3 regions of the Heliomicrobium gestii genome follow, and region 1 is predicted to be linked to each of the others. Evidence: riboswitches for the same ligand, from Rfam matches in the RefSeq annotation. Region 1 holds a riboswitch; each other region holds the start of a gene.

Evidence for each region. Region 1 has a riboswitch for cobalamin ahead of thiC (phosphomethylpyrimidine synthase ThiC). Riboswitches for the same ligand answer to the same signal wherever they lie in the genome.
Region 2: it holds a riboswitch for cobalamin, as region 1 does, so the genes downstream of both, cbiD (cobalt-precorrin-5B (C(1))-methyltransferase CbiD) here and thiC (phosphomethylpyrimidine synthase ThiC) in region 1, are expected to answer to the same signal.
Region 3: it holds a riboswitch for cobalamin, as region 1 does, so the genes downstream of both, GTO89_RS06685 (AIR synthase related protein) here and thiC (phosphomethylpyrimidine synthase ThiC) in region 1, are expected to answer to the same signal.

The regions. Positions count from the first base shown of each region.
Region 1 covers NZ_WXEX01000011.1:45,722-56,039, reverse strand. Annotated here, with positions in the region: gene recQ (DNA helicase RecQ) at 1-697, opposite strand, end outside; gene GTO89_RS12825 (histidine phosphatase family protein) at 1,043-1,912, shown strand; gene crcB (fluoride efflux transporter CrcB) at 1,909-2,319, shown strand; gene GTO89_RS12815 (fluoride efflux transporter FluC) at 2,316-2,687, shown strand; cobalamin riboswitch at 2,784-2,955, shown strand; gene thiC (phosphomethylpyrimidine synthase ThiC) at 3,078-4,475, shown strand; gene bzaB (B12 lower ligand biosynthesis ThiC-like protein BzaB) at 4,562-5,872, shown strand; gene GTO89_RS12800 (ABC transporter substrate-binding protein) at 6,004-7,035, shown strand; gene GTO89_RS12795 (ABC transporter ATP-binding protein) at 7,032-7,913, shown strand; gene GTO89_RS12790 (ABC transporter permease) at 7,910-8,671, shown strand; gene GTO89_RS12785 (zinc metallopeptidase) at 8,775-9,461, shown strand; gene nrdG (anaerobic ribonucleoside-triphosphate reductase activating protein) at 9,553-10,056, shown strand; gene pgeF (peptidoglycan editing factor PgeF) at 10,088-10,318, shown strand, end outside.
Region 2 covers NZ_WXEX01000010.1:24,237-34,554, forward strand. Annotated here, with positions in the region: gene rny (ribonuclease Y) at 1-47, shown strand, start outside; gene GTO89_RS11900 (hypothetical protein) at 196-717, shown strand; gene GTO89_RS11905 (TIGR00282 family metallophosphoesterase) at 837-1,619, shown strand; gene GTO89_RS11910 (stage V sporulation protein S) at 1,832-2,092, shown strand; gene GTO89_RS11915 (dipeptidase) at 2,211-3,215, shown strand; gene GTO89_RS11920 (LL-diaminopimelate aminotransferase) at 3,512-4,693, shown strand; gene GTO89_RS11925 (translation initiation factor 2) at 4,773-5,048, shown strand; cobalamin riboswitch at 5,063-5,234, shown strand; gene cbiD (cobalt-precorrin-5B (C(1))-methyltransferase CbiD) at 5,300-6,532, shown strand; gene cbiE (precorrin-6y C5,15-methyltransferase (decarboxylating) subunit CbiE) at 6,445-7,779, shown strand; gene cobI (precorrin-2 C(20)-methyltransferase) at 7,780-8,496, shown strand; gene cobM (precorrin-4 C(11)-methyltransferase) at 8,493-9,260, shown strand; gene GTO89_RS11950 (cobalt-precorrin 5A hydrolase) at 9,257-10,318, shown strand, end outside.
Region 3 covers NZ_WXEX01000004.1:299,904-310,221, reverse strand. Annotated here, with positions in the region: gene GTO89_RS06700 (efflux RND transporter permease subunit) at 22-3,222, opposite strand; gene GTO89_RS06695 (efflux RND transporter periplasmic adaptor subunit) at 3,226-4,449, opposite strand; gene GTO89_RS06690 (MarR family transcriptional regulator) at 4,599-5,054, shown strand; cobalamin riboswitch at 5,161-5,337, shown strand; gene GTO89_RS06685 (AIR synthase related protein) at 5,449-6,201, shown strand; gene GTO89_RS06680 (ECF transporter S component) at 6,312-6,827, shown strand; gene GTO89_RS06675 (DMT family transporter) at 7,019-7,930, shown strand; gene GTO89_RS06670 (sensor histidine kinase) at 7,956-8,978, opposite strand; gene GTO89_RS06665 (response regulator transcription factor) at 9,021-9,728, opposite strand; gene GTO89_RS06660 (SiaB family protein kinase) at 9,971-10,318, shown strand, end outside.

The DNA of each region.
Region 1 (10,318 bases):
TGCCGGCTCGTGTCCGGTTCGCCTCCAGGTACTGGGCCAGAAAATCTTTTTTATTTTCGCCTCGGATGACGCGGAAGGACAGGTTGGGACGGTCAAAGCCGGTGGCGAAGACATGGGGTTGTTGCAACCCCAAGTGACGGATGATGTCTTCCGTCACGGCTTCAGTGGCTGTGGCGGTAAAGGCGGACACGCGGGGTCGGCGGGGGTAGTCAGCGACCAGGGAGGCGATGGAGAGATAGCTGGGGCGGAAATCGTGACCCCATTGGGAGACACAGTGGGCTTCGTCGACAGCGATCAGCGAGACAGGCAACCGCTGCAACAGGTGGCGGAAATGAGGAGATTCCAGCCGCTCCGGCGCGAGGTAAATCAGTTTGAATTCGCCCCGGTTCATCCGGTGGACGCGACTGTCGACCTCCTCGCTGTCGAGGGAACTGTTGATAAAGGTGGCGGCAATGCCGAGGTTTTGGAGGTTGTCCACCTGATCCTTCATCAATGCGATCAGCGGGGAGATGACCACAGTCAGCCCGGGCAACAGCAGCGCCGGAATCTGGTAGCAGATCGACTTGCCGCCGCCGGTCGGCATGATGCCCACGGTGTCGCGACCGGTGAGCAGGCTCTCGATGATCTTTTCTTGGCCGGGTCGGAAGGCGGTGTAGCCGTAGTGCCGGTTCAGCAGTGTCCGGGCCTGTTGCAGCATGCAAGTCACTCCATATCGTTCATCATCCGGTGATGGACGGTCTTACCTTTTACGTGATGGTTTGGAATTCACCGCCCATGCTATCGCTGAACGACGTCGTTAGGCGGTAGGCATTGATCGGTGTATCAATGTCATTGATACATCAAGTTTCGATATATCAATGATCAATGACGACTCGGCTATTCAACATGATGATTTCGACGTAAATAGGCTGCAATCCTGCTTTGTGGCAATAAGTGGAAAATAGTAGCTTGACGATCCTTTCTCCCCATACTACACTTAAAGATGTGTCTGACCCCGGACAAAAAAGACGTACAAGGCGCTTGGCGAGGGGTTGCTCTTGCCATGGGGTTTTTGAATGACAAGATGGAGTCGGTTAATATGCAGATTATCTTCGTCCGCCACGGGCAAACGGACGAAAACATCATACCGCTTGGGGCTCGCTTTACGATTGACACATTTAACGCCATGATGTCCGGATCGCCATCGATGGTGCGGTTGAACACGACGGGAATCGGTCAGGTCGAGGCGGTGGCCCGCAGGCTGCGCCCCGTCCCGGTGGTGGTGGCGAGCCATTTTCAACGAGCCCAGGAGACGGCGACCATCCTCGCCCGAGCATGGGGCGCAGAGGTGGTTACCATGGAAAGCCTTGGCGAAATCGTCCTGTCCAAGTTTCCCGGCAGCGGGAATCGACGAGCGATCCCCTTCTGTCTGCTCATCGCCATGACGGTGTGGCGTCACGCCTGGCCCTTTACGCAGGGCGAGGAGACGCTCTACCAGGCCTTTCGGCGCGCCCGGCTCGCTTGGACACAACTGTTGGATGTGGCGAGGGAGCGGGGATCGATCGTCGTCATCTCCCATCAGGGGTTTCTCCGCATCCTGTTGTGGTATCTCCGGTTGAAACGGGGCTGCCGGGTGCGAAAAAAAGACCTGGGTAACGGCGGCATCTCCATCGTCGAGGTGGGGGAACCGGCGGAGATGACAGGCCGTCACCGGGCGTACGGGGCGGGAAGGACTGAGACGACCCGAGCGGCGCGAGTCGTGCTGCCCCAAGAGGGGGAAGGGCGGGATGAGCCTGCCCCAGTTGCCGGCAGCGCGGCCATCGCCTCGGGTGGGGCGGCGGCGGTCCTGTTGGAAGGGGTTGCGTGCATGGAAGGCGTCTCCGCAAAAAGGATCGCAGCCAAGCGGGCTCTGTTAAGGAGGGACCGGCGATGAACGCTATTGCTGTGGCGATCGGCGGTTTTCTGGGGGCGCTGGCCCGCTTTTTTATGGGAACATGGATGGCGCCTTTGGCCGATCAGACCGGTTTCCCCTGGGGGACCTTGACGATCAACCTGCTGGGCGCTTTTGTGCTCGCTTTCTTTTTGACGGTAGCCATGGAGGTAGTGGCGATCAAACCCGCCCTTCGGCTCGGCTTCGCCACGGGGTTTTTGGGCGCTTTCACCACTTTTTCCACCTTCGCGCTCGAGAGCGTGCGCATGTTGGAGGCGGGCGAGGCTGCCTTGGCGGGGGCCTATGTGTTGTCCAGCCTTGTTCTGGGTGTGCTGGTCAGCGCTCTTGGAACGCGCGGCGCTCGAATGATGAAGGAAAATCGTCCCGCTGCGCTGGAGGTGGACCGATGACGCCGTGGGATTTGTTTTCGATCGGCGCCGCCGGCGCCTTGGGCGCCCTTGCGCGTTATGGCGTCGGCGTCGCTGTCGCGCGACGGACTTCCCTGGCTTATCCGCCATCGACCTTTTTCATTAATATCGCGGGTGCCTTTTTGCTTGGTCTGTCAGCGGCTCATGCAGCAAGCAACCCAGGCATTCAATCGATCGAAAAAAATGTCTTTCAGATCGGCTTTTTGGGCGCCTTTACCACTTTTTCGACCTTCACCGTTGAGGCCGTCCGGCTGATCGAGGACGGGGAATGGTTGCGCTGCGGCGTTTACGTCGGCGGCAGCGCCATTGTGGGGTTGCTGGCCTGCGCTTTGGGGTTTCACGCCCTGTAAGGCCCTGCGAGTGGCTGGAACTGTGGATGTTTTTTTGGAAAATCCATCTTTACAGGCGAACATGTTGCGATTATGATAATAAGCGCAACCAATCAATTTCATAAAGTGTTCACAGGTGCCCGCAAGGGAGAATAGGGAACCGGGTGCGAATCCCGGGCGGTCCCGCCGCTGTATGGGGGAGCCGGCTGCAAGAGGCCACTTCGCAAGAGGGAAGGCGCAGCCAGCGAGGAACCCGAGCCAGAAGACCTGCCTGTGTACGGTCTAAGGGTCTCTTTCCCGGCAAAGGAGACCCTTCAGGGATGATGGCAAAGTCCCCGGATCCGCTATGGATCTGGGGGCTTTTTTTATTTGCCGGACAGTCGGGAGACAGAAAAAAGGAGGCTGAACGGAGTGGAGATTACCCAGCGCGAGGCAGCCCTGCAGGGCATGATCACGCCCGCGATGGCTGAGGCGGCCCAGCGGGAACAGGTGGAGCCCGAGGCGATCCGCCGGGGGCTGGCCGATGGAACCATCGTCTTGCCCTACAACCGCAAGCGGGCCGAAAGACGGCAGGCTGTCGCCTTTGGAAAGGGCTTGCGCACCAAAGTCAGCGCTTCTATCGGACTGCCCCTGGAGGGCGGATCCGAGTCGGAAGAGCGTAAGAAGCTAGAGGTTCTGTTGGCGGCAGGGGCAGATGCGGTCCTGGATCTGTCCATCGGAGCCGGCGTCGATCGCCTGCGGGAACCGGAGGCTGAATTGAAGGACTATCTGGCCCTCTTTCGCCGGCATGTGCTGTCGACATCCACAAAACCCGTTGGCACACTGCCCCAGTATGAGGTCTTTGCCTGCCGGCGCGACGCGAGGCGGGGCGGCATTCTTGCCACAACGGTGGAGGAGATGTTTGACGCCATGGAGCGTCACGCCGCCGAGGGCGTCGACTTCTTTGGCCTGCACTCGGCGATGACCTTAAAGGCGTTGGAACTGGCGCGGCGGCAGGGCCGGCTGACCCATATGGTCAGTTGGGCCGGCGCTTCGCTGGCCGGCTGGATGCTTCATCACCAACAGGAAAACCCGTTTCACCGCCACTTTGACCGAGTGCTTGACATCTGCCGGCGTTATGATGTGACCCTCAGCCTGGCCGATGGGTTGCGACCCGGTTCGGGCCACGACTCGCTGGATCGGGCGCAGGTGCAGGAGATGGTGATCCTGGGCGAACAGGTCCGGGCGGCCCGTGACGCCGGTGTGCAGGTGATGGTAAAAGGGCCGGGCCATGCGCCCCTGCATCACTGCCACACGACGGTTCAACTGCAGAAACAGCTCTGCGAAGGGGCGCCCTACTTCATCTTCGGGCCCCTGGCGACAGACGCTGCGCCCGGTTATGACCATATCACCTGCGCCATCGGCGCCGCCTTGGCCGCCTCTGCCGGCGCCGACCTGATCTGTTACGTCACCCCAGCGGAACATGTTCGCTTTCCGACGGTGGAGGATGTCCGGACCGGCGTCATCTCGGCCCGCATTGCCGCTCATGCCGCCGACGTGGCCAAAGGGTTCGCCGCCGCTGTCGAGCGCGACGCCGCCCTTTCCCAGGCGCGGGGCTGGCAGAACCGGAAGGCGGAACAGAGGCTGGCCCTTGATCCCGATGGGCTTGTGTCGACCAGGAGCGCCGCCGGCACGCCGGTAGGTCCGGCAGCCGAGGCGGCCGCCGGATCGGAAGACATGGCAAAAGAGATCAACTGCCATGCCTGCGGCGATGGCTGTTCCCGCCGAGTTCTGGCCGAGTATTTCAGAACGCCCGTTGAGTTCTGCTAAGACATAGAAGGCGCTCATGTCATGTTAACAGGCAAGGCGACTGACCGGAGCAAACCGGTTCCCAACATAACGAAGGAGGAATCGCCATGACAAAGAAAACCCAAGCTGAATTCGCCCGCAACGGCATCATCACCGCCCAGATGGAATACGTGGCCAACCGTGAAAAGGTCTCACCCGAAAGGATCCGCCAGGCCATCGCAGAGGGAACCATGGTCATCCTGGGAAACAACAGCCGCCCCAATGTGGATCCTGTCGCTGTAGGCAAGGGCATCCGCACGAAAGTCAACGCATCGGTGGGCTCATCGTCAGACCTGATGGAAAGCGAGGGTGAACTGGATAAGCTGCGGGCCGCCGAGAAGGCCGGCGCCGATACGATCATGGATCTCTCCTCAGGCGGCGACATTGAGGGATTCCTGCGCCAAACCATCGCCAGCACAGGGTTGCCTGTGGGCACTGTGCCCCTGTATCAGGTCGCGAAAGAGGCGATTGAACGCTACGGCTCTGTGGTCGCCTTGACAGAGGAGGATATCTTCACCGCCATCGAAAGACATGCCGAAGCCGGCGTAGATTTCATGGCCTTGCACTGCGCCTTGAACATGGATGTGATCGACCGGTTGCGCCGGCAGGGCCGGGTGACGGACATCGTTTCCCGAGGGGGCGCTTTCATGACCGGTTGGATGCTTCACCATGGCAGGGAAAACCCGCTCTACGCCCGATTTGACCGTGTGCTGGAGATCGCCAAGCGCTATGACATCACCCTCTCCATCGGCGACGCCATCCGGCCCGGCGCCATCGCCGACTCACTCGACCGGGCACAGATCCAAGGGCTGATCCTGGTGGGCGAGTTGGTTCAACGAGCGCTGGAAGCCGGCGTCCAGGTGATGGTCGAAGGCCCCGGCCATGTGCCGGCCCACCATATCCAGACGACGATCCAGATGCAAAAACAGCTTTGCCACCAGGTTCCCTATTTCGTTTTGGGCACACTGGTAACAGACATCGCCGCCGGATACGACCATATCTCCTCCGCCATCGGGGCGACAATGGCTACGATGGCGGGCGCCGATTTCATCTGTTACGTCACCCCGGCGGAACACCTCCGGCTGCCGACGGCGGAGGATGTTCATCAGGGCGTCATTGCGGCCCGCATCGCCACCCATGCCGGCGACATTGCCAAAGGCATCCCCGGCGCCGCCGACTGGGACCTGGAGATGTCCCGCGCCCGCAAGGCCCTCGATTGGCGCCGCCAGATCGAACTCTCCATCGATCCGGACCATGCCCGGCAGGTGCGTTCAGCTCGCAATGCCGATGACGCGCCGGCCTGTTCCATGTGCGGGGAACTTTGCGCCATGAAGGTGGTCAGCCAGTACCTGGGCAGCGACGCCGTTGAGGGATGCTAGACGAGGTTGATAGGTAACGAGAGTGATAGGTAAGGACGAGGGAGGATAGGTAAGGACGGGGAGGATTCGGAGCCAGCCTGTCGAATAATCGCAAGATATGTATTTCACGATAAGACAGAGGAGTGCTGATGATGATCGAACAGGCCCAACCGAAGCGGAAACGTCCTAACCGCCTGCTGGCTTTGGCGCTGGCGGCGCTGTTCACCCTCCAGGTGGTTTTGCTGGCCGGCTGCGGCAACACCGGCGAATCCAAGGCCGCCGATCCGAAGTCCACACCGGCCCCGTCCGGCGCTGCCGCTGGACCTGTCAAACTGGGCATCCTGCCCATCGAAGACAACCTGCCCTTTTATGTGGCCGAACAGGAAGGCTTGTTTAAGGCCCGTGGCGTCGATGTGACCCTGGTGCCCTTCAGTTCTGCCCAAGAACGGGATGCGGCCATGCAGGCCGGTCAGATTGACGGCGAGGTCGCCGATCTGGTGGCGGTGGCGCTGTTGCAAAAGAGCGGCACCCCCGTCAAAGTGGCGGCTGTCGGCCTCGGCGTCACCGCCAAAGAAGGCCGATTCGCCCTGCTGGCGTCGCCCAAGTCGCCGGTGCAGCGCCTGTCTGATCTGAAGGGCGCCCAACTGGCCATCTCGGAGAACAGCATCATCGAGTTTGTGGGCGACCAGCTCCTGGCCGAGGGCGGGCTCCAACCGGGCGACGTCAAGAAAATGGCCATTCCCAAAATCCCGGTGCGACTGCAGATGCTCTTGAGCGATCAGATCACCGCCGCCATCCTGCCCGATCCGTTGGCGTTCCTGGCCGAACGGCAGGGGGCGAGGTTGATCGCCGATGATACGCAGAAAAACATCTCCCAGACGGTGTTGCTGTTCCGCAAGGACAGCGTCGAGAAAAACCGGGAGGCGATCAAGAAGGTCGTCGCCGTCTACGGCGAGGCCGGTCAGGCGCTGACGGCCGATCCGGTCAAATACCGTCCCCTCGTTGTCGCCAAGGCGAACATCCCGAAAGAGATCCAGGACAGCTACCAGTCGCCCACCTTCTCCAAGCCTGTTCCCCCCAGCCGGGAGGAGCTGACGCGGGTGATGGATTGGATGGCGGCGAAAAAACTGCTGGAGAAACCCTATGCCTATGAGGATCTGGTCGATCCGTCGTTGGCGCCATGATTGTCGCCAGGGATCTCCGGTTGGCTTACCGCCAACCGGGGAACAATGTAACCATATTGGATGACTTTGACCTCACCGTTCCCGAGGGGGAGCGTTGTGTCCTGATCGGACCTTCCGGTTGCGGGAAGAGCACCCTGCTGCTGCTGCTGGCGGGGTTGCTCCGGCCCAGCGGCGGCCGTAACGACAACGGCGACCGCGGCGACACCGCGAGTAGCAACAAAGCCAGTAGCAACACCGGCGACCGCAGCAACGCCGGCGACCCGAGTGACACCGGCGGTCGCCATGGGGGCGGCCGGTTGGATGTGGGCGGCCGCCCACTGGCCGGCCCCCGGCCCCAAACGTCGCTGATCCTGCAGGACTTCGGTCTCTTCCCCTGGAAGACGGTCGAAGAGAATATCGCCCTGGGCTTGCGGATAAAAGGGTTGGGGGGGCGAGAGGCCGTCGAGCAGGTTCGTCCCGTGATCGAACGGCTCGGCCTGGCGGGAACAGAGCGCCGCTATCCCCGCCAACTCTCCGGCGGGCAACGGCAACGGGTGGCCGTGGGCCGTGCCTTGGCGACACAACCGGACCTGTTGCTGATGGATGAACCGTTTTCTTCGCTCGACGCGTTGACACGGGAGTCGCTCCAGGATCTGATCCTGGAGATCGCCGGCCGCGATGGGCTGACCATCGTCCTCGTCACCCACAGCATCGAGGAGGCCGCCTTCCTCGGCCAGCGCATCCTCATCCTCGACGGCCCCCCGCTGCGGATCATCGGCCAAGTGGAAAACAGCGGCGCCGGCGCGCCGGACTACCGCCGGCAAAAGGGATTTCACGCCGCCTGTGACGAGATCCGCCGGCTCATGGTCACCGCTTCCGAAAGGAGGGAGGGACGATGAGGCGATTGCGCAGCGGCCTGGCGATGGTCGGCGCCGCCCTTGTCCTGATCGCTCTTTGGCAGCTGCTGGCGCAGGCCGTTCACAACCCCATGCTGCCCACGCCGGGCGAGGCCTTCCGTGCTTTTGGCATATCCTTTTCAGGCCCCTTGCCGAGCCACCTTTGGGCCAGTACCTTTCGGGTGCTGGTCAGCCTTTTTCTCTCGATCCTGCTGGCCGTTCCCGCCGGTCTCTTTCTGGGGAGAAACCCGAAGGCCGATCGCTGGGTGGCGCCGGTCGTCTTTCTCACCTATCCCATCCCGAAAATCGTCTTTTTGCCGCTGGTGCTGCTCTTTCTCGGCATCGGCGATGCCTCAAAGGTCTTTCTGATCACCCTGATCGTCTCTTATCAGATCCTGGTGACGACGCGGGACGCCGCCCGAAGCGTCCGCGAATACGACCTGCTCTCCCTCCGTTCCCTGGGGGGCAGCGGCTGGGACCTCTATCGCCATGTGATCATCCCCGCCTGTGTGCCCGACATCCTGACTTCCTTGCGCATCAGCATGGGAACAGCGGTGGCCGTTCTCTTCCTGGTGGAATCTTTCGCGACCACCGAGGGGCTCGGTTACTACATCATGGATGCCTGGAGCCGCGCCGCCTCTGCAGAGATGTTCGCCGGGATCATCGCTATGGGACTGCTTGGATTCGCCTTGATCCTGCTCGTCGATCTGGCCGAGGCATGGCTCTGTCGCTGGCAGGCGGCTGAACAAGATATGGAATAAAATGGATGACAGATTGACAATGCTTTTGCCTTTCCGCTAAAATATTGAGTGTGCAGCCCCGTTTTATTCCATTGTTCAGCGAAGGGAAAGGAAAGGTGAATTCATGTTCTATTCCGCCTATGACCTGATCGTCGTGCCCTTCTTTTTCCTGGCCCTGTATGCGCAGTACAAGGTGTCCAGCACCTTCAGCAAGTACTCAGAAGTTTCCGCACGCGGCGGCAACACAGGCGCCCAGGTGGCCAGAGGGTTGCTCGACGCCAACGGTCTCCATCACGTGCCCGTCGAGATGGTCGAAGGCCGGCTTTCGGACCATTATGATCCCGGAGCAAAAGCGGTTCGGCTGTCGCCTGATGTCTATCACGGGTACTCGGTCGCATCGCTCGGCGTTGCCGCCCACGAGGTGGGCCATGCCATTCAGCATGCGAATGACTATGTGCCGCTATCGCTCCGCCATGCCTTTGTTCCCGTTGCCAACATCGGATCGTCGCTGGCCTTTCCGCTCATCCTGATCGGCTTTTTTCTCCATTGGAGCGGCATGATCTTGTTGGGAATCGTCTTTTTCAGCGCCGCCGTGCTCTTCCAGGTGATCACCCTGCCGGTGGAATTCAACGCCTCGAACCGGGCCATGCAGATGCTCGCTCATTACAATTATGTGGGCCGTGATGAGGTGGGTCTGGTCAAAAAGGTCCTCGGCGCGGCCGCCCTGACCTATGTGGCCTCAGCGCTCGTGGCGGTGGCCGAACTGGTTAAGTATGTGTTAATCTTCTCCTCGTCCAATCGAGACGAATAGGAAAGACGGTTCTCAAAGGCCCTCCGCCGCTGGCGGGGGGCTTTTCACTCCCTGCGCCTTCACCTATAATTGAGACGAGGTGGGACGCGCAATGAAGATACGATTGGCCGGTATTGTGACAGACAGCTTTGTCGACGGCCCGGGGGTGCGGGCCACCGTCTTTGCCCAGGGATGCCCGCATCAGTGTTCCGGTTGCCACAACCCCCATACCCACGACCCGCTCGGGGGTGTCGAAATGGAAGTGGAGGAGGTCCTGGCCGAGATCGACCGGGCACGCCATATCCAGGGGGTGACGTTTTCCGGAGGGGAACCCTTTGAACAGGCGACTGCCTTCGCCGAACTGGCCCGCCGGATAAAAGCGACAGGAAGACATCTGGTTCTTTACTCGGGATACACCTTCGAAACCCTGCTGGAGCGAAGCCGGAACGACGGCGATGTCTTTGAACTCCTTTCCCTGGCCGATTGGCTCGTCGATGGCCCTTACGTCGAATCCCTGCGGGAACTGTCGCTGCCTTTTCGGGGATCCAGGAACCAGCGGATCCTTTTGAGCAAAGAATCGATGGCCGCCGGCCGCGCCTTGCAAGCTATGGCATAGCTTGATTTTTTTTATACAGAGGGGGATATCCATGGCGGAATCTACCCGTTGGGAACAGATCGACGACGGAACGCTCAGCTACTACCGCTTTGGCTGGCCCGCTGGCGCCGTTCACGCCTTTTCCACTCGCAGGGGAGGCTTCAGCGACCCGCCCTATGACGGGCTCAATGTGGCCCTTCATGTGGGCGATGAGCCAGGCCGGGTCAAGCAGAACCGCCAGGCCTTGTCCCGGTCGCTGGGGTTGCCCGAGGGCGACTGGGTT
Region 2 (10,318 bases), on a different contig from region 1:
AAGTCGTCGTCATTCGCGAAACCCGAGCGGTTGACTACGCCAAGTAAACCGTTGTCAAGCGAAGGCCGATCCGTTGCGGATCGGCCTTCCTGTTTTGCCAGCAGCTTTCTCCTAGGTTCGCGGACGAATAGGGAAGGATTTTGCCATCCTATGTAGAAACAGTTCACATTCGAATGCCGCGAGGAGTGACCCTTTTTGAGCTTGCGTTTTAAACAAGGACCGGAAGTGAACGGCAGCATGGGACTGTTGATCTCGATCCTGGTCCGCTATCCGGAAGTGGGCACCGTCAATTATGACCCGGCGCGCCGGGTTTTAAAGTTCACTTTTCTCCTGCAGCGCGAGAGTGGCAAGGACAAGTTGCCCGCCATCGCCGAGGGCGTCAAAACCGCGCTGGAGGTCTTTCATGAACTGGAAGGACTCTCGCCGTCGGTGACCTCTGTGGAACCGCGTGTGGGCGATGGCTTGGCCAGCCTGGAGGTCTATCGCGATGTGGAGAGCCTATCGCTGAATGAGATCGCCCTCCTGATCGATTTGCTGAATCAGCAGGCCGGGCAGGTCATCCTCTCGGAAGATGAGGGGGAGGCCTTGCAGGAAGAGGAGCGGTTGTGGCAGGAAGAACTGATCTCCCACATGCTGGACAGCCTGAAGAGCGGAGGGTATGATCAACAGGTCTATGCCTTCCGGGAAGAGGGACGGGTCATGGTCTATAATAAGTAAGCCATTGGACATAGATGAATCGGTTCCATGGAGAAACTGTGGTTGACAGCGGCCACAGTTTCCTGCATAGTGGGGAGACATGGCGAAAGAAAATGACGTACGTTGGAGGCCGAAGGGATTTGCGCATTCTGTTTATCGGTGATATCGTCGGCAAGCCAGGGCGGCGAGCCGTTGAGTTGATGGTGCCCAAGTTGGTCCGGGAACGGGCGATCGATTTCGTCATCGCCAACGGTGAAAACGCCGCCGGCGGTAACGGCATCACGCGAGAGATCACCCACGAACTGCTCGACCGGGGGATCCATGTGCTGACCATGGGCAACCATGTCTGGGACAAACGAGAGATCCTGGACTTTATCGATAGCGAACCACGTCTCATTCGGCCGGCAAACTACCCGATGGGCGCGCCGGGGCGAGGTTGGGGCGTCTTTACCCTGCCCGATGGCAAACGGATCGCCGTCGGCAATTTCTGCGGTCGTGTCTTTCTCGATAACCTGGATTGTCCCTTTTACGGAGTGGGCCGCATGCTCGAATCCTTGCACGGCCAGACCGATTATGTGTTCATTGACTTTCATGGCGAGGCGACATCGGAAAAGGTGGCCTTCGGCTATCACCTGGACGGCCGCGCGACGGCGGTGGTGGGGACCCACACCCATGTGCAGACGGCCGATGAGCGCATCCTCGCCGGCGGTACCGCTTATATCAGTGACGTCGGCATGACAGGCCCCTATGACTCTGTGCTGGGTGTGAAGAAAGAGGCGATCCTGCGCAAATTCATCACTGGACTGCCGGTCCGCTTCGAGACGGCGACAGGGCCGTTGCAGTTCTGCGCTGTTATCATCACCTTGGGTGATAAGGGCAAAGCCACGAAGATTGAACGGGTTTTCGAAAAGTTTGAGGGGTAACGGAAACACCTTCACAGGTATTCCATCGCGGTGATGAACCGTCGATAAAACGATGAAAGGCGCCTCTTATGCAGGGGGCGCCTTTGTTCGTGCTGGATCATAATTAACAGGATAAAAATGGAGAAAATATAGATTGAAAAAAAGCAATTTTCGGTGTAATCTAGAAACACACATTAGTGGAAATTACATGAAAAAACAGGGAGGCCGTTGACATGGAAGTGCTCAAAGTATCAGCCAAATCCAGCCCGAACCGAGTGGCAGGCGCCTTGGCCGGCGTGCTAAGAGAGCGAGGCGGCGCCGAGATCCAGGCCATCGGGGCGGGCGCCCTGAACCAGGCAGTCAAGGCGGTGGCCATTGCGCGCGGTTTTGAAGCCCTCCGGGGTGTAGACCTCATCTGTATCCCTGCCTTCACAGACATCCAGATCGATGGCGAAGAGCGGACGGCGATTAAGCTGATCGTAGAACCGCGCTGACGAGCCGTTTACAGCCTGCCTACATAGGACCTGCCTCTTTGCGGGCAGGTTTCTTGCTTTTTGAGACTTTTGTCCTGCTTCGATGTCATGTCAGAAGGAGACCATGAGGTTTGATGATATGAAAAAGGGAGAATCCATCACATCTTTGCAGGAGAAGGGAAGCCCCTTGATCCAGGTTGCCGATGCCCATTGTGATACCCTTTTGAAGGTTTGCGACGATGGCTTCTCCCTTTTCGATCAAGCCGGCGGCGCCGTCTGCGTCCGGGGACTGCAAGCGGGAGGGGTGGCGTTGCAATTTTTCGCCGCCTATATCGGCGAGGCCTATAAACCCTATGGGAGCCTCCGGCGTACACTGGAACTGATCGACGCCTATCACCGGATGATCCGGGAGAACCGCGACGTTCTCTTTTCTTTGTGTTGGAAAGAGGAACTCGCCGACACGGGGACCCGCTGCGGCGCATTGCTGGCAATTGAGGGCGGCGAAGCGCTGGAAGGCTCTCTCGACCTGCTGGATATCCTCTTTCGTCTCGGTGTCCGCTCCATAGGGTTGACCTGGAACCAGCGCAACCTTCTGGCCGACGGGAGTTGGGAGGAAGCAAGCAAAGGCGGCTTAACCCGTTTTGGGCGGCAGGTCGTTGAACGGATGGAGTACCTGGGAATGGTTGTCGATGCCGCCCATATCGCTCCGGCCGGTTTCTGGGATCTCAGTGCGTTGTGCCAGCGCCCCTGGCTGGTTTCCCATACCTGTTGCCGCAGTCTGCACGATCACCCCCGCAACATCGATGACCGGCAGATCGCTGCATTGGCGGCGCGGGGCGGCGTCATGGGGATCACCTTCTATCCGGACTTCCTCGGTGATGCCAGGGCCGGCGTGAAGGCAGTTGCCGATCACATCGAGCAGGCCTGCCAGGCTGGCGGCGGCTATGAACATGTCGGCATCGGCAGCGATTTTGACGGCGCTGACCGTTACGCCCTCGGCTTGGAGGGGGCTGAGCGTTTTCCGCGCTTGTGGGAGGCCTTGGGAGAAAGAGGCTTCTCTGACGAGCAGATTCGAGCGATTGGGTCGGGCAACCTGATGCGCCTGCTGGCCAAGAACCTCCCGGATCGACCGGTTGAACCGTAACAAGGGTTTGGCCTGGAAAAACGTGAGGTTCCTGTGTATGGCCAATAGAGGTGGAAGCAAAGAATAAGTGCAAGGAACGGAACGAAGGGGGAGGCCGCATGGAGCGTCGAGACCTCCATTGTGAACATTGCCTATACGCCGAACGTTTTGGAGATTGTCTGCCTTGCAATGAATGCTCCGATGGCAGTGAATACGAGCCGTCGATAGAAAAAGAAAGGGATTAAAACCTTGAAACATCCCCCGCTGTAGGTCTAGAATGAAAGGTAGCATTTTTTTAAGCGGGGGAGATACATACCATGTTTGATTGGAAACCGGCACGTCGAATGGCCAACCTCTCGTCTGCCATGTTCTCGCGTATGGATGCGTTGCGGCAAGAGGTGGAAGGCGGCGGCGTTGATGTGATTAATCTTGGCATCGGCAGCCCTGATCGTCCTCCGGCCCCCCATGTGCGGCAGGCCCTGATGGACGGTCTGGCCCGAGACGATGCCTTTGGGTATGCATTGACAGACGGGCTGATGGAGTTCAAGAGCGCTGTTGCCGATTGGTATCAACAACGGTTCGGAGTGACCCTTGACCCGAAGACAGAGGTCCTCTCCCTCATGGGATCCCAGGACGGTCTCGGTCATCTCGGTTTGGCCCTGTTAGATCCCGGTGACATCACCCTCGTCCCCGATCCGGGATACCCCATCTACTCAGCCGGTGTTCTTCTCGCCGAAGGCGTGCCGTATCCGCTACCGCTGGAACGAGAAAAGAACTACCTGCCTGATTTTGACGCCATTCCGGAAGAGGTCTTGCAACGGGCCAAGTTGATGATCCTGAACTATCCCAGCAATCCGATGGCCGCCACGGCGGAATTGGAGTTTTTCGCTCGTGTCGTCGACTTTGCGCGCCGCAACAGCATCATCGTGTTGCATGACGTGGCCTATTCGGAACTGGCCTATGACGGCTATCGTCCTGTCAGCTTCTTGCAAGCGCCGGGGGCCAAAGAGGTGGGTATTGAGTTCCACTCTGTCTCCAAATCCTATAACCTGGCCGGCTGCCGTTTGGGCATGGCTGTGGGCAACCGGGAGGTTCTTGCCGTTCTGGCTAACCTGAAATCCAACATCGATTACGGCGTCTTTAAGGCGGTGCAATGGGCAGCTGTGGCTGCGTTGCGCGGACCGCAGGCCATGGTTGAGGAAAACGCCAAGGCCTACCAGCGCCGGCGTGATGTGCTCGTCGATGGGTTGGCTCGCATCGGCTGGCAGATGGATAAGCCGAAGGCCTCCATGTTCGTCTGGGCGCCCGTGCCAGAGGGATTTGCCTCTTCTTTCGCCTTTGCCGAGGAGCTGCTGCGGGAAACGGGCGTGCTGGTCGTGCCGGGTAACGCTTTTGGTGAGCGGGGCGAGGGGTATGTCCGCATCGCCCTGGTCGTTTCCGAGGAGCGCCTGGCCGAGGCTGTCGATCGGATCGCCAAACGGTATCGTTTCGCCGGTTGATCGAAGTCTCTCTTATGGGATAGTTCGCCTGCCTTTGACATAAAATGGTGATAAGACACAGGCAGGAGGGCGTGGCGTCATGGGAGAAGGAAATCGTGAACCGCTGGAGGCGTTGCAGGATGAAGTGGACTACCTGCGCTCGCGGCTACATCAGTTGAGGCTCAGTCGCCGCGTGTTGATGGCGTTGCTGGAGACGGTGGACAGTGAACGGCGGGACGCCATCGCTCGCCTGGAGGCCGAAAACCGCCGCCTGAGGCGCTCAAGACGGGACGATTTGGAGAAACTATCCCTGATCCGCAGTGACGACAGAAAAGTTCTTTGGATTTGCAGGAATGACTCAAAAGACGGCGAATAATTTTATGTATCACATTACGCATATTCGGGGCAGGCGTCACTCACTGTGACGCAGGGAAGTCGGTGTGAATCCGACGCGGTGCCGCCACTGTGACGGGGAGGGCGCTTCTATGACCACCGGGGAACCGGGAAGGCGAAGCGGTTGATGAACCTGAGCCAGGAGACCTGACTGCCCCCACCGCAAGAACCCGCGCGCTACGGGGGAGGTGACCGGACCGGGGAATGGTCTGTTGATTTCCCAGGTTTGTATTTGTGTCAAATCCCACACCTTGCAAAGGGGTGTGGTTTTTTTATGGGCGGGGAGAGTGGGAACAACTGCGAAAAGGCTACACGACAGGATCCTGCGCTGCCGCTGCGGCCAAGGCGGCGACAGGCTTCCTCTACGGAACGCTTGCCGGGACAACCATTGACGCGACAGAGCTTCCCGCTGATTCGAAGATGCCGATCGACATCCCGCTGCCGCTGGGCGGCCGGTTGATCGTCCAAGCGGAGCGGGTGGAAGAGCAGGCGCCTTCTGTTGCCGTGAGCGAGAGCGTCACCTGCCAGGTGATCAAAGACGGCGGTGACGACCCTGACGCCACCCATGGCTTGGCGATTCGCGTGACCGCCTTGCCTGCGCCGGACGGGATACACATCGACGGGGGGCTGGGCGTCGGTCGGGTGACCAAGCCTGGCTTGGCCATACCGGTTGGGGAAGCGGCCATCAATCCGACGCCGCGCGCCATGATCACCGCCGCTGTGGGGGAAACGCTCCCTCCTGGACGGGGGGTTCGCCTGATCGTCTGGGTTCCTGAGGGGGAACGGGTCGGCCCATCGACATTAAATCCCCGCTTGGGCGTTGTTGGCGGCATCTCCATCTTGGGAACGACGGGCATCGTCAATCCCATGTCAGAAGAGGCCTTCAAACACAGCCTGGAACCGCAGATCGATGTGGCTCTTGCTGCCGGTCACCGGACTCTCCTGCTCACACCGGGTCACATGGGGCGGCGGGGATTGGAGCAGCGGGGAGCGCCCTCAGACGCCGTCGTGCTGACGAGCAACTTCATCGGTCATATGCTGGACGCCTGCGCCCAAAAAGGCGTCCGGGAGGTTCTGCTCTGGGGGCATGTGGGCAAGCTGGTCAAGGTGGCTGGCGGCATCTTCCACACCCACAGCCGGATCGCCGACGGGCGCCGAGAGATCATCGCCGCCCATGCCGCCGTCTGCGGACTGCCCCTTGAACTCGTCAAGGAGCTGTTGGAGGCCAACACGGCGGAAGCGGCGGTGGACCTGCTGACGAAGGCCGGACGACGCAACTTCTTCGATCACCTGGCCGATGTGGCTGCCGAAAAGGCGGCTGAACGTTTTCGCGGAACTGTTTCTGTCATATTCACAGATTTGAAGGGAGAACCGCTAGGGTGGAGTCGTCAAGCAACGCTTCCGGGACTGGACCGGGATTTCCGGTCACCGTCGTCGGCATCGGACCCGGCACAGACGAATATTTGACACCGGCCGCGCTGCAAGCCGTGGAGGAGGCCGATGTGCTCGTCGGAGGTCCTCGCGCGCTGGCGCTTTTTGCCAGATTCAACAAACCAGGCCGGATCATCGACCGCCATCTAAACGAACTGATCGAGTATATCGCTGTTGAGCGGTTATCAGGGCGTGTCGCTGTCCTCGTCTCCGGCGATCCCGGCTATTACAGCCTGTTGCCCCGTCTCACCGGCGCCCTCGGCGCCGAAGCGCTCCGGGTCATCCCAGGACTTAGTTCCTTGCAGATGGCCTTTGCCCGTCTCAAGCTGCCCTGGCAGGAGGCGACATGGAAGAGCATGCACGGTCGCCCTATGGAGGATGTCCTTGCCGCCCTCGACCATGCGGGCTGGGTTGCTTTCCTGACCGATCCGGACCATTCACCGGAAGCCATCGCCGCCTACCTGGATGCTCGGGGGGAGGGGGAGCGACGGGCTTTTGTGACGCGGAATCTTGGCTATGAAGACGAAACCGTCGAAGAGGGTACTGTACATACAATTGCACTCGTGAACACAGGCGCGTACAGGCCGGCTGTGTTGATCGTCCGTGGGGGCGTTGACGCCCGAACGGACCGCCGGGAGGGGATGCAACCGAATCCCCTTCCGGCGATCCTGCCAGGCGACGGTTCGATGGGCTCTTCCCCTTCGATCGCCGCCATCGGATTGCCTGATGACGTCTTCATCCGAGGTCAGGTTCCCATGACCAAATCGGACATCCGGGCGCTCACCCTGGTGCGAGCGCAGATCGGCCCTGGTGATATCGTCTGGGATGTCGGGGCCGGCACCGGATCGATCAGTGTGGAAGCGGCCTTGCAGGCGCGGGGCGGCCAGGTCTTCGCTGTCGAGCGTGGCCTGGTCGGTTGTGACCTGATCGAAGCCAACGGGCGGAAGCAGGGCGTGGACAATCTCGTCGTCGTGGCGGGCGAAGCGCCAGAGGCCTTAGGCGACCTGCCGGCGCCGAACGCCGTGATCATCGGCGGCTCCGGCGGAAAATTGCCTGAGATCCTGGAGACCATCTGGCGCCGGCTGCAAACGGGCGGTCGGCTCGTCCTCAACGCCGTCACCGTCGAGACGGTGGCCATGGCTACCCATTGGTTGAAACAAAAGGGAATTCCCTTTGAAGCAAGTCAAATTCAGGTGAACCGCCTGGACCCGGTCGGTTCGGTTCACCTGTGGAAGAGTCAGAACCCCGTGGTCATCATCTGGACCCGAAAGGAGAGTGGCTGAATGCTGGGAAGATTTTACGGCATCGGCGTCGGGCCGGGCGATCCGGCGCTGCTGACGCGGCGGGCCGTCGCCCTGTTGGAGACAACGCCGGTGATTTTTACGCCTCGTGGCAAAGGGGGCGGCGAAGGGGTGGCCTTGACCATCATTCGCGATGTTTTGCCGGAGACGACAGTGGTGGCGCCGCTGCACCTGCCCATGACCCAGGATGATCGTCTCTTGCGGGACGCCTGGGAGCAAGCGGCGCGGCAGATTTACGATGTGTTGTCTGCCGGCAAAGACGCCGCCTTCATCACCATCGGCGACTGTCTGCTTTTCTCCACCTATGGCTACCTATTAAAATCGCTTCGGGCGATTGACCCCGCCATCATCGTCGAGAGCGTGCCGGGCGTGACCTCCTTTTCCGCCAGCGCTTCCCGGCTGAATCTTCCCCTTGCGGAAGGAGAGGAACCTTTGCTTGTCGTCCCGGCTTTGCGGGATCCCGAGGAACTGCGACCGCTCTTGCGGCAGTTTCCCAACCTGGTTCTGATGAAAGTGGCTTCTCGCTTCGACGAGATCTTCCGGGTGTTGCAAGAGGAGGGGCGCGCTGAATCAGCCGCCTTTGTGACCCGCTGCGGCACGCCGGAGGAACAGATCGTCACCGATCTGGCTTCCCTGGTTGGGCAGAAGCTCGATTATCTCAGCCTGTTGATCGTTAAAGAAAAGGGGGTGCCAGTATGATCAGCTTTATTGGCGCAGGACCGGGCGATCCCGATCTGATCACTGTCAAGGGACAGAAGCGCCTCGCTGAGGCCGATGTGGTCATCTTCGCCGGATCGCTCGTCAACCCGGCCGTCCTGCATGTTTGCAAGGCTGGCGCGGAGATCCACGACAGTGCTTCCATGACCCTTGAAGCGGTGCTGGCCGTCATGAAGCGGGCGGTGGGCGAGGGAAAAAAGGTGGCGCGGGTGCATACGGGCGATCCCAGCATTTACGGCGCTATCCGTGAACAGATGGACGCCCTTGACGAACTGGCCATCCCCTATGAGGTGATCCCTGGTGTCAGTTCCTTCTTAGCCGCTGCGGCGAGCCTGCGCAAGGAATTTACCCTGCCTGATGTGTCCCAGACGGTGATCATCACCCGCTTGGCCGGCCGGACGCCGGTGCCGGAAAAGGAATCCCTGTCCAGCCTGGCGCAGCACAAAGCGTCCCTGTGCATCTTTCTTAGCACCCATCTGCTGGATCAGGTGACGGCTGAATTGATTTCCGGCGGCTATCGGGAAGACACGCCGGCTGCTGTCGTCTATAAAGCCTCCTGGCCTGACGAGAAAGCGGTTCAAGGCACCTTGGGCGACATCGCCGGCAAGGTGGCCGAGGCAGGAATCGCCCGGACGGCCATGATCATGGTCGGCCAGTTTCTCGAAGGCCCCTATAGCCGTTCGCTCCTCTATCACCCCGAGTTCACCCACGGATACCGGGAGGCGGAACGGGGGAGCGGCCAGTGAACGTGCTGGCGTTGACGCCAGGGGGAAGCGCCCTGGCGCAGCGCATCGGCGCGGCCTTTCCGGAGGCGCGCCTGTGGCTGCCGGCTGCCTGTGCTGAAGACGTCGGTGGCGCCGGAGACGCCGGTGACACTGACACTACGAGAAGGGAAAGACCTTCAGAGGGGCCTGTCGCCGCTGTTCCGGCCGGGGAAGCGATCACGCGCTGGCGGCCACCTTTGCGGGAGACCTTCGGTCAAATTTTTGCCGAGGGAAAACCGCTCCTGTTCATCGGCGCTCTTGGCATCCTTGTGCGAATGCTGGCGCCGCGGATCGCCGACAAACGCACCGACCCGCCGGTGATCGCCCTTGATGAAGGGGGGCGCTTCGTGATCAGCATCCTGTCCGGTCACTGGGGCGGCGCCAACGAACTGGCAGAAGAGGTAGGCCGGCGCATCGGCGCCGTTCCGGTGATCACGACGGCGACCGATGTGAATGCATTGCCGGCTGTCGATACCTTCGCCCGCCGCTGGGGCGCCCGCGTTGAACCGTGGGGGGCCGTAAAAAAAATCGCCTCGGCCCAACTGCGGGGCGAACCGGTTGAGTGGCTTGCCGACGAACGATTCTTGCCCCTTTTGAACGAATTGGAAGGGGCCTTTCCCTGGCAGCCACGGCGAGAGTCACTGCCGACCGGTTCGCCCGCGGAGGCAACGCCTTCGGGCAAAAGGGAAGCAGCGGCCCGGCGGGTGCTGTTCTCTTCCCACTGGGATGAGCCGCCCGTCGATCTCCGGCTTTTTCCCCGCTCTATCGTCGCCGGGATCGGCTGTCGCCGCGGTGTCTCCCTGGAACAGGTGCTGCGAGCCTTCCGGGAAGCCTGTCAAGCAGCGGCTGTCCATCCCCACTGCCTGGCCGCCATCGCCAGCGCCTGGGTGAAGGCCGAAGAAAAGGCACTGCTCGACCTGGCGAAGGAGTACAAGGTGCCCTTTTTGACCTTTTCCGCCGACCAAATCCAAGCCTGCTGCGCCAGCCACCGGGAGATCGGCGGTTCCCAGTTTGTGACTGACGCGATTGGAGTGAAAGCC
Region 3 (10,318 bases), on a different contig from region 1:
ATTGTCTTGTTGATCCGAATGCTACATCGATGCCGCCGATTTGCTTTCGATTTTGGCGACGGCTTTGCGCAGGCGTTCCAGTTTGCGACGCTTGCGCCAGTCGAGTAAGTCGCGGATCAGGGTGTAGAAGACGGGGATGACAACGAGGGTGAAGATCGTGGAGGTGACCAAACCGCCGATGAGGACGACGGCCATGCCGGAGCGCACCTCGGTGCCTTCGCTGACTGAGGCGGCCACCGGCAACATGCCGAAGATCATGGTGAAGGTGGTCATCATGATCGGCCGCAGTCGCGTCTTACCGGCTTCGATCAGCGCCTCCCGCAGGGGTTTGCCTCGTTCCAGCAGGGTGTTCGTGTAGTCGATGAGCAAGGTGCCGTTTTTGGCGACCAGGCCATCCATCATGATGATGCCGATGCCGGAGAAGAGGTTGATCGTCTTACCGGTGATGGCGAGCGCCGCCAGTGCGCCGATCAGCCCGAGGGGCAGCGAGGCCATCCGGATCAGCGGTGTCAACAGGCTCTCATAGAGGATGGCCAGCACCATATACACAAGGGTGATGGAGAGGAGGAAGGCGGAGATCAGTTCCACGCCTGTCTTGCGCAGCTCCTCGGAGAGACCGGCCTGCTTGATCGAATAGCCGGCCGGGAGATGGAGTTGTTCCAGCCGTTTGCTCAGTTCGGTGTTGTATTGGTTCTGGGGCACGTTTTTATTCAGGTTCCCTGTGACGGTGATGGTCCGCTGGCGGCTGATGCGGCGGATCTCCGTGGGGCCGCTGCCCTTTTTCACCTCAGCGATCTGGCTGAGGGGCACATGGACGCCCGAGGAGTTGGTGACGGTGACTCGTTTCAGGTCTTCAATGGAGGAGGTCTGGAGTCCCTGCAGCCGGACGAGGATGTCATACTCGTCGTCGCCGGCCCGGAAGACGCTGGCCGTATCGCCGTTCAGGGAGGCTCGCAGGGTGCGCGAAATATCGTCCACGGTCAATCCATAAGAGGCGGCTCGCGGCCGGTCGATGCTGATCTGCACCTCCGGCTGGCCGAGGCGGAAATTGCTGTCCAATTCCTTGGCGCCGGGGATGCCGGAGGCGATGGTCTTCACCTGATCGGCGATGGACATCAACTGGTCGTAATCAGGGCCGGAGATCTCCAACTGGATCGGCGAGCCCGGCGGCCCACCGCCTGACTCGGACTCGGTGACGTGCATGGCGCCCTTGGTGAAGGTTTTGGAGAACTCGCGAAGCTGGTCGGCGATCTGCCACATGGTGCGGTTCCGTTCGGCACGCTTGACCAGTTGGACGCCCACCTCGGCTTTGTTGGCGTTTGACGTCGAACTGCCGCGTCCGCTGCTGAAACCGACACTGCTCTGGTAGTACTTTACCTCCGGGATCGTGCTGACAAAGGCTTCGATCTCCCGGGCGGCTTCATCTGTCTTGTACAGCGGTGTGCCGTTTGGCATTTCCAGATTGATCGTCAATTCCGACTGGTCGGACTTGGGCATGAACTCAAAGCCGACGAAGCCCAGGGGGATCAAGGTGAGGCTGGCCACAAAGGCGATGAGGGATACGGCGATGATGGTGAAGCGGTGCCGGAGCGACCAGTGCAGTGAACTCATATAAAAGTCGGAAAAGCGGTCAGACACCCGGTCAAGGATGGACCAGAAACGGGTGGTGATGGGGCTGGTTTTGCGCAGGAACAGTCCGTAGAGGGAGGCCTGGCGTTTTTTCGCCTTCAGTTCCTTGGTCTCGGGATCCTCCTCCATGTAGAACCGCGCCGACAGCATCGGCGTCAGGGTGAAGGAGATGAAGAGGGAGAAGAGGGTGGCGATGACGACGGTCAGGCCGAACTGGCGGAAAAACTGGCCCACCATGCCGCCCATGAAGGCGATAGGCGCGAAGACGACCACGTCGGAGAGGGTGATGGCGATGGCCGCCATGCCGATTTCGGCGCGACCTTCCAGGGCGGCGTCAACGGCCGACTTGCCCATGGCGCGATGTCGGTGGATGTTCTCCAGGACGACGATCGAATCGTCGACAAGGATGCCGATGCAGAGGGCCATGCCCAGCAAGGACATCATGTTGAAGCTGAAACCGGCGAAGTACATGCCCATCAGCGTGGCGATGAGCGATGTGGGGATGGCGATGATGACGGTGGCCATGGAGCGCCACTCGCGGAGGAAGAAGAAGAGGGCGAGGGCCGTCGTGATGATGCCTTCGATGATGGAAGAGCGCGTGCCATTGAGGGAGTTGTGAACGTAGTCGGAAAAATCGCGAGCGATGACCAGTTGCACGTCCGGGGGCAGGTCTTTTTCAATGGAAGGCAGCACTTGCTTCACGCTGTCGCCCACATCGACGATGCTGGCGTCGCTTTGTTTGAAGACGACGGCGGCGATGGAGGGTTGGCCGTTGACACGGCTGATCGTGCGCACCTCATGGAGGCTGTCGCTGACGGTGGCGATGGCTTTTAAGGGGATTTTGGAGCCGTTCGCCAGGGGGATCTGGATGTTTTCCACATCCTTGACTGTCTTGAACTGGCCCATGACGCGGACGTTGTATTCCAGGTCAGGGCGATCCAGGCGACCGCTCGGTTGGTTGATGTTCTCGTTTTTGAGCAGATCGCTCACTTTTTTGACAGACAGGCCGTAGCCTTCCAGGCGGGACTTGTCGATGTCGACCTGAATTTCCCGTTTCTGACCGCCGATGAGCTTTACGTCGGTCACGCCGGAGACCTTGAGCAGTCGCTCCTTCAGCACATCTTCTGCCAGGTCATAGGTCTCTTGGGCCGGCCGGGAACTTTTTAAGGCTAAGGTCATCACCGGGGCGGCGTTGAAGTCCATCTTGATGACGACAGGATCCTTGGCGTCATCCGGCAACTGCCCCTTCACCGAGTCGACCTTCTTCTGCACGTCGTTGGCCGACTGGTCGGCGTTGGCCGAGAGGGAGAACTGGACGATGACGACGCCAAAGCCTTCCGAAGCCTGTGAAGAGATGGTGTCGACTTTGCTGATGGAGGATACGGCTGATTCGATGGGTTTGAGGATCTGGCTCTCCACTTCTTCGGCGCCGGCGCCGGGATAGGAGACGCTGACAGAGATGTAGGGCGCGTTGACGTTCGGGTACAGATCGACGCCGAGCATGCGGTAGCTGTAGAGACCGAGCACGACAAACATGAGGACGATCATGCTCATGGCGACAGGCCGCTTGACGGCGAATTGTGTTAGGCTCATCGATTACACCTGCCCTTTTGGCGCCGTCGCTCCCGTGTCGGCGCCAGGGCTGGCTGTCGCCGGCTGCGCCTCCTTGATGGCGACGGGCGCGCCATCAGCCAGGGTCATTTGACCGCCTGTGGCCATCATCTCGCCGTCTTTGAGGCCGTCGAGAATCTCGACTCGTTTGCCATCGGAGAAACCGGTCTTCACTTTGCGCTCGACCGCCTTGTTGTCGGTGATCACAAAGAGAATCGGCGCGCCGCTGCGCATGACGACGGCTTCCGCCGGCGCCGTCAGGGCGTTCGTTTTGTGGGCGGTGGCCAGTTGGAACTCGGCAAACATGCCGGGCTTCAATATGTAGTCTCCGTTGTCGACGGCGATCCAGATGGGGAAGGTCTTCGCCTTCTCATCGGCGGCAGGGCTCACCTTGGCGATGCGACCCTTGAAAGGTTTGTCGCTGGCGGCGGCCACCTTGACCTCCACCTCTTGGCCGGGCCGGACGCTGTTGACATCGCTCTCTGTCAGATCGGCCTTCACCTCAACCGTGTCGATACGGACCACATTGAAGGCTGTCGCCGTATTGGAGACATACTCGCCCACATTCACGTTCCGTGCCGAGACGATGCCGGAGATGGGCGAGCGCAGCACGGCGTTTTCCAGATCGACCTGGGTCTGGCGGACCTGGGCCTGGCTTTGATTCAACTGGGCCTGGGCCGAGGCGACGGAAACCTCGTCAGAGGCGCACCGTTTTGTCGACGTGTCCAGGGAGCTCTTAGCCGCATCAAAGTCGGACTGGGACGTGGCGCCGGCGTCAAAGAGCGCCTTTACCCGGTCATAATGGCGTTGGGCGTCGTCGAGGGCGATCTTATCCATATCCAGCTGCAGGCGCGCCCGCTCCAGGCTGGCCTTGTTGACCTCGACACCGGCGTTGGCGGCGTCGAGCCGGGCCTGGATGTCGGCGTTGTCCAGTTCCAACAGCATGTCGCCGGCGTTCACCCGCTGCCCCACTTCGGCGTTGATGCGGGCGACTTTGCCCTGGCCCTTCGGGACCAGCTTTAATTCATCTTTTGCCGCCAGAGCGCCGCTGAAGGTCAGCACGTTGGACAGGTCTGTGCGCTCCGCCTTGGCGACCGTCACTGTCTGGGGCGGCGCTTCGGTGCTTGCCGGTTCAGGCGTTTTCCCGCAACCTGTCCCCGCTGCCAGCAGGGCGACGGCAAGCAGGCTGACGCCGATTTGTCTCTTCACCGTAAAATCCTCCTCCGCCAAATACAAATGATGCTTTCATTGACAGCCGGTACCTACCGGCCTAATATTTATCTTAGAGGCTAAAATATTTAGCGACTAAGACGATATGATCGTAAGGGAGAGGACAAGAACTGTCAAGGGAAGAAGCGGTGAAGGATCAGCAATTAAATGCCATCAAGGATTTGTTAGAGGCTTTTTTTTATAATGTCAAGTGCGCCGTCCAGGATATCGGCCCTGAATACCATCTGGGCGAAGGGCAGATCTTTCTGTTGTACATATTATTGAAGTCGGGGACCTGCAAGGCCACCGACATCGCCGACCAGATCGGGATCACCTCCGGCGCTGTGACCGGCATGATGGACAAACTGGCTGGCATGGGGCTCATCACGCGGGAGCGGTCTGAAAAGGATCGGCGCGTCGTCATGGTTTCACTGACGGATACAGGGTTGAAGACCATTCAAACGATTCAGGAGGCCCGCTTCGAGCGGTTGAATGGCCAACTGCAGGAACTCTCTGCGCTTGAGTTGGCCCAGGCGGTGGAAACGTTCCAGAAGATGAATGCAGTGTTGACACCGAGAGTGCGGAACAGCGCGGCGGAAGGTTGAGGGCGGTAGCCGAATTTCTCGCTTCGAGAAAGTAAAAGCTGATGTCGAGAAAACCGGGTTGCTCCTGTTGAAAAACAGGCTCTTTGTGACTTATAATACAAACAAAGAGCATAGCCATGTTTCAGGTGCCCCTCTTGGGGGGAGAATAGGGAACCGGGTGTGATTCCCGGACGGACCCGCCACTGTGACGAGGAGCCCTGCGCAGGTTGCCACTGGGAAACCGGGAAGGCGCGCAGCGGTGATGAATCGGAGTCAGGAGACCTGCCTGGAACATGACCGTTCATGAATGATGGCAAAGTTCATGGTTTCTTTATTGTTGCCTTGACGGCGATAGAGAAGCTATGGGCTTTTTCTTTTGCTCGCAGAATGCCCAGGGGCAATGAACTTCAAGGAGGTGGAAACCTTGGGATACAAGGGACGCGATGTGGAAGTGGTGTTTCTTTCTGACGACCAGTGCCTGGTGGTGGCCTGCGACTCCTGCGGCGCCATCGGCGGCAAGGAACGTGATGCCGTGCAGGTCCCCCCTTATATCGTGGGGATCTGCACCACCCGGGTCGCCTTGATGGAGGTGCTCGCCGTTGGCGCAGAACCGGTGGCGCTGACGGCAGCCATCGCCAATGAGCCCTTTCCCACAGGGGGTGAGGTGCTCGCCGGAGTTCGCGACGAACTCGGCGCCATCGGCAAGCGCGATCTGCCTATCGCCATCAGCACCGAAAAAAACATCCCTACGGAACAGACCGGTGTGGGGATCACCGTCGTCGGGGCTGTAAAAAGGGAGGGCCTTCGCGTGGGCGCCTCGCGGCCCGGTGATCAGGTCTATTGCCTCGGGTGGCCGAAAGTCGGCGCCGAGGTGGTGTCTGATGACGGCAAGCCCATCGCCCGGGCTGAACATGTGCGGGCATTGCTGGCCGATCCCCGTGTGCGTGAAGTGGTGCCCGTCGGTTCCAAAGGGATTCGCGTCGAGGCCGAAAACCTGGCGGCAGCCGTCCGTTGCCGAGTCGTCGGCTGGCAGGAAGACACCCCGCTGGATTTGGCTAAATCGGCGGGCCCCTCCACCTGCCTGATCTTTACCGCCGAGACATCGCCGCCCCAGATCGCCGGCGCGCCTATCCACCATCTCGGCGAATTGAAGGAGAAGGCCCGGTAAAGGTCAGGACATCACGACATCGAAGGCGCTCGTTCCGGTGATCGCCGTTCCCAAGCGATCGTCGTTCCACAGCAACAACATGCCAAAGAACAGGAAAGAAGGTTTTCAACATGAGCCACATGCCCTTGGAATACAATCAGACAGGCTTTTCCTGGAAGAGCATCCGGGGAATCGCCCTGATGGGCGTCCTGATCGCCTTGAGCGCCGTTGGCGCCATGATCAAAATCCCCAGCCCCGTCGGCACGATCGGCCTCGACTCCTTCCCCGGATTTTTCGCCGCCCTGGCCCTTGGGGCGACAGGGGGGATGATCGTCATCACCCTCGGACACCTGCTGACCGCCATGGTTGTCGGTTTTCCGCTCACCCTGCCGGTTCATCTCTTTATCGCCGCGCAGATGGCCCTGTGGGCCTGGGTTTTTCGTTGGACAAAGGAGCGGTTCGGCCTGACGGCGGCGTTCATCGCCGGTGTGTTTCTGAACGGCGTCGTCTCCTCCTTGACGATGCTGCTCATGGGCGGCTGGGCCGCCGTCGTGGCCGTCATGCCCTTTCTGGTTGTCGGTTCCGCTGTCAATGTTGGCTTGGCGGCAGCGGCGTACCGAGGGGTAAAGGGAATGCGTCTCATGTAGATACGTAGATACAAAGAATCCAACCTCGGTGGAACCGCAGGCGCTTGACTGCGGTTCTTTATTTTTGTTGTCATCTTTGTCACTTCGCCCGATGGCTGGAATTGTGTTATGATGAAATGAAGGCAGCCCTTTGCCCAATGTTTGTCACAAAAATGTATACTTTAATATAGGAAGGTCGTGTATGAGAACCCTTGAACCCCTTTTATAAACTGATCCTGACGCCGCTTATCTGGGCGACCAACTTTGTGATGGGACGGCTGCTGGTCGTCGCCATCCCCGCCTTTGCCTTATCGAGCATCCGCTTCGTCATCGCCGCGGTGATCATGTTGCCGATGGCCCTCCGCACCTATCCCATCGAGCGCATCACCCGGCGTTCCTGGGGCTGGATCACCCTCATGGCCTTGTCAGGCGTCTGCCTTTTCAACACCGTTCTTTACCTGGGACTCCGCTATACCACATCGGTAAACGCCACGTTGATCAATGCGCTGAGCCCGATGGTCACGGCCATGCTCGTCTTTCTCATCGATCGTGAAAAATTACAGCGCACCCAAGCGGCCGGCATCATCCTGTCTGTGGCAGGCGTCGCTGTCGTGGCGGCCCAGGGATCGTGGGAACGGCTGACTCAGTTGTCCTTCAATCCCGGCGACCTGCTGGTGTTGCTGGCGACGGCCCTCTGGGCGCTCTATACAATCGCCGGGCGCAAGGCGGCGCAAGACGTGCCAGTCCTGGCGGCCACAGGCTACTCCTTCGCCATCGGCGCGCTGCTCCTGCTTCCCATGGGAATTTACGACTGGAACCTTTCCGCTGCCACCCGCCAACCAGCGGCGCCATGGATGTGGGGCGCTGCCGTATACCTCGGCCTTTTTGCGTCGGTCCTCGCCTTCTACTGGTGGAACCAGGCGGTCCAAGCCTATGGCGCCACCGTATCGTCCCTCTTTCAAAACCTGATCACCGTCTATGCCGCCGCCATCGCCTATTGGGGCTTGCAGGAACCCCTTTACGGCTACCATTGGTTGGGCGCAGCGCTCGTGTTCGGCGGCGCCCTGTTGGCTTCGGGCATCTTTCAAAGCAAGAAACGGGCCGACGGCGTTGCCGCCCCCTAATCGGCAAAAAAGGAGCCTCCGAGTGTCACTTCTCGGAGGCTCCTTTTTTGCCTGATTGTGAATACGCTGATACCCCGGGAGGGGTGGCTGTGAGGGGCAGTGTAAAATAAAAAGTGCTGCCTTTGCCGAGTTGACTCTCCAGGCCGATCTGCCCGCCGTGGCCGATCACGATCTGTTTGGCGATCGCCAGGCCGAGACCGGCGCCTTCCTCCTGGCGGGAACGGTCTGCCCGGTAAAAACGGTCAAATACCTGTGCCCGCGCCGCTTCGTCGATACCCGGACCGTTGTCGACCACACGGATTTGCAACGACACAGGCGTTTTCTGGGGCAGGGGGGCCTCATCGGGGTAGATAAAGCGAAAGCATAGCCGGATCGTTCCCCCTGGTGCGGTGTATTTCAGCGCATTGGAGATCAGGTTGTTCATCACCTGTTCGATGCGCATCGTGTCCACAGAGAGAAAAAGGGCGCCGGCGGCGGGAGAGGGCAGAGCCAGCGAAGATTCAAAACGGAAGCCCCGTTGCCGGATGTCGGCGCCAAAGCGGCGAACCAGATCGTCAGCCAACACATCCGGTTGGATCCGTTTCAGATCGAAAGCGGGCTGGCCGAACTCCAATTTCGACAGTTCAAAGAGGTCCTCGACGAGTTGGTTCACCAGCAGGACTTTTTCATAAACCATCTTCAGATTTTCCGGATCGGGCGCCACGATCCCGTCCAGCATGGCCCGAAGATACCCCTGAATCGAGGTCATCGGTGTGCCCAGTTCATGGGAGATGTCGGAGACGAGACGGCGGCGCGACTGCTCCAGGCGGTGCAAGCTCCCATTGGCCTCATTGATCTCATACTCCCGTTCCTTGAGCAACCGCCCCTGGATGTCGCTGATTTTAAAAATCTTTGCCGATACCTTCAGAAGTTTTTCGTATTCTGAAGTGAGGTCGGCAAAGGTCTGCCTCGCTTCGGGAGCGGAAATGTGGACAACCTCGGCCTTCGCTGAATTCAGCACCAGGGTTTCCCTACCGAATAGCGTATTGCCATCGCCATCCCTCGGCAACGTAGGCAACTCCTTCCTGTGGCCGTATCGCCGCAAAAAGCGTCAGCCGTTGAATTTATAGCCAAAACCGCGGATGTTCTGAATGCGCTCCGGCGCCGACGGGTCGGATTTGATCTTTTTGCGGATGTTGCTGACATGGGTCATGACGGTCCGGTAGTCGCCCACATCTTCATACCCCCAGATCCGCGTGTACAGCTCTTGGGCCGTAAAGACCTGATTGGGGTGTTGAGCCAGGAAGAAAAGAAGTTGCAATTCTTTGGCCGCCAGGGAGACGGGTTGGCGGCCGACAGTGACCCGGTAGTTGGCCAGGTCGATCTCCAGGTCGTCAAAGACCAGCAGGCGGGTCGGCGCCGGTTCTTCTGCATGAGAGACCCGCCGGAAGATGGGCGCCCGGCGCAGCTTGGCCTCCACCCGGGCCACGAGCACGTTTGGGTCGAAGGGCTTGGTGATATAGTCGTCACCGCCCAGTTTCAGCGCCTGGATGATGTGCTCCGCCTCCTTCATGCAACTCATGAAGAGGATCGGCACATTGGAACAGTCGCGGATCTCCTGGCAGATCTGGTAGCCGTCCATATCGGGCAGAAGGATATCCAACAGGAGCAGGTCAGGCTGTTCGGACTCAAAGAGACGCAGCGCCTCTGAACCTGTTTCCGCCGCCGCCGTGAGGTACCCATTTTTTTCAAGATAGAGGATCAACAGTTGGCGGATTTTCGCGTCATCTTCCACAATCAGGACTTTTTTCCCCTGCATTCTATCCCTCCCGTTTCTTCCTTTTGTCTAATAGTTCGACACAATTCGTCCTGCATCCTTTTCCCTTCGCGAGCGCTTGAATGACATATCCCCTTGTGTCAATCCTTTAGATCAACTTTAGGTACTTCGCCAAGATTTTAATCAACACCGGGGCTGCTTATTTTATAATGGAAACGCGCCGATCCGTTGGGAAGCAAAAGATGATAATATGGAACCGAATCTGCGTCAAGGGAGGCAGCAATATGAACGGCAACCGTATGATTGAACTGCAGCAGGCGCTTCGCAGTGAAAACGTGTTGATCAGCTTTTCCGGACGTTTCACCCAGGGGATCATTGAGGAACTGGGCGAAGCGGTGAAGAGCTACCTGGAAAACGAAAACCGGCCGAAGAATGACATCTTCAATATCTTCGCCATCTTTATCGAACAAACGCAGAACATCAAAAACTACATTACCGTCAAAGAAGGCGCTGACGTCTATGAGCGAGTGGCCAATTCTGGGATCATTGTCATCGGGAAGCGAATGGGAGGCACCTATGTCAGTTCCGGCAACCTGATCGAAATCGCTGACGCGCCGGTTTTGGCGGAGCGC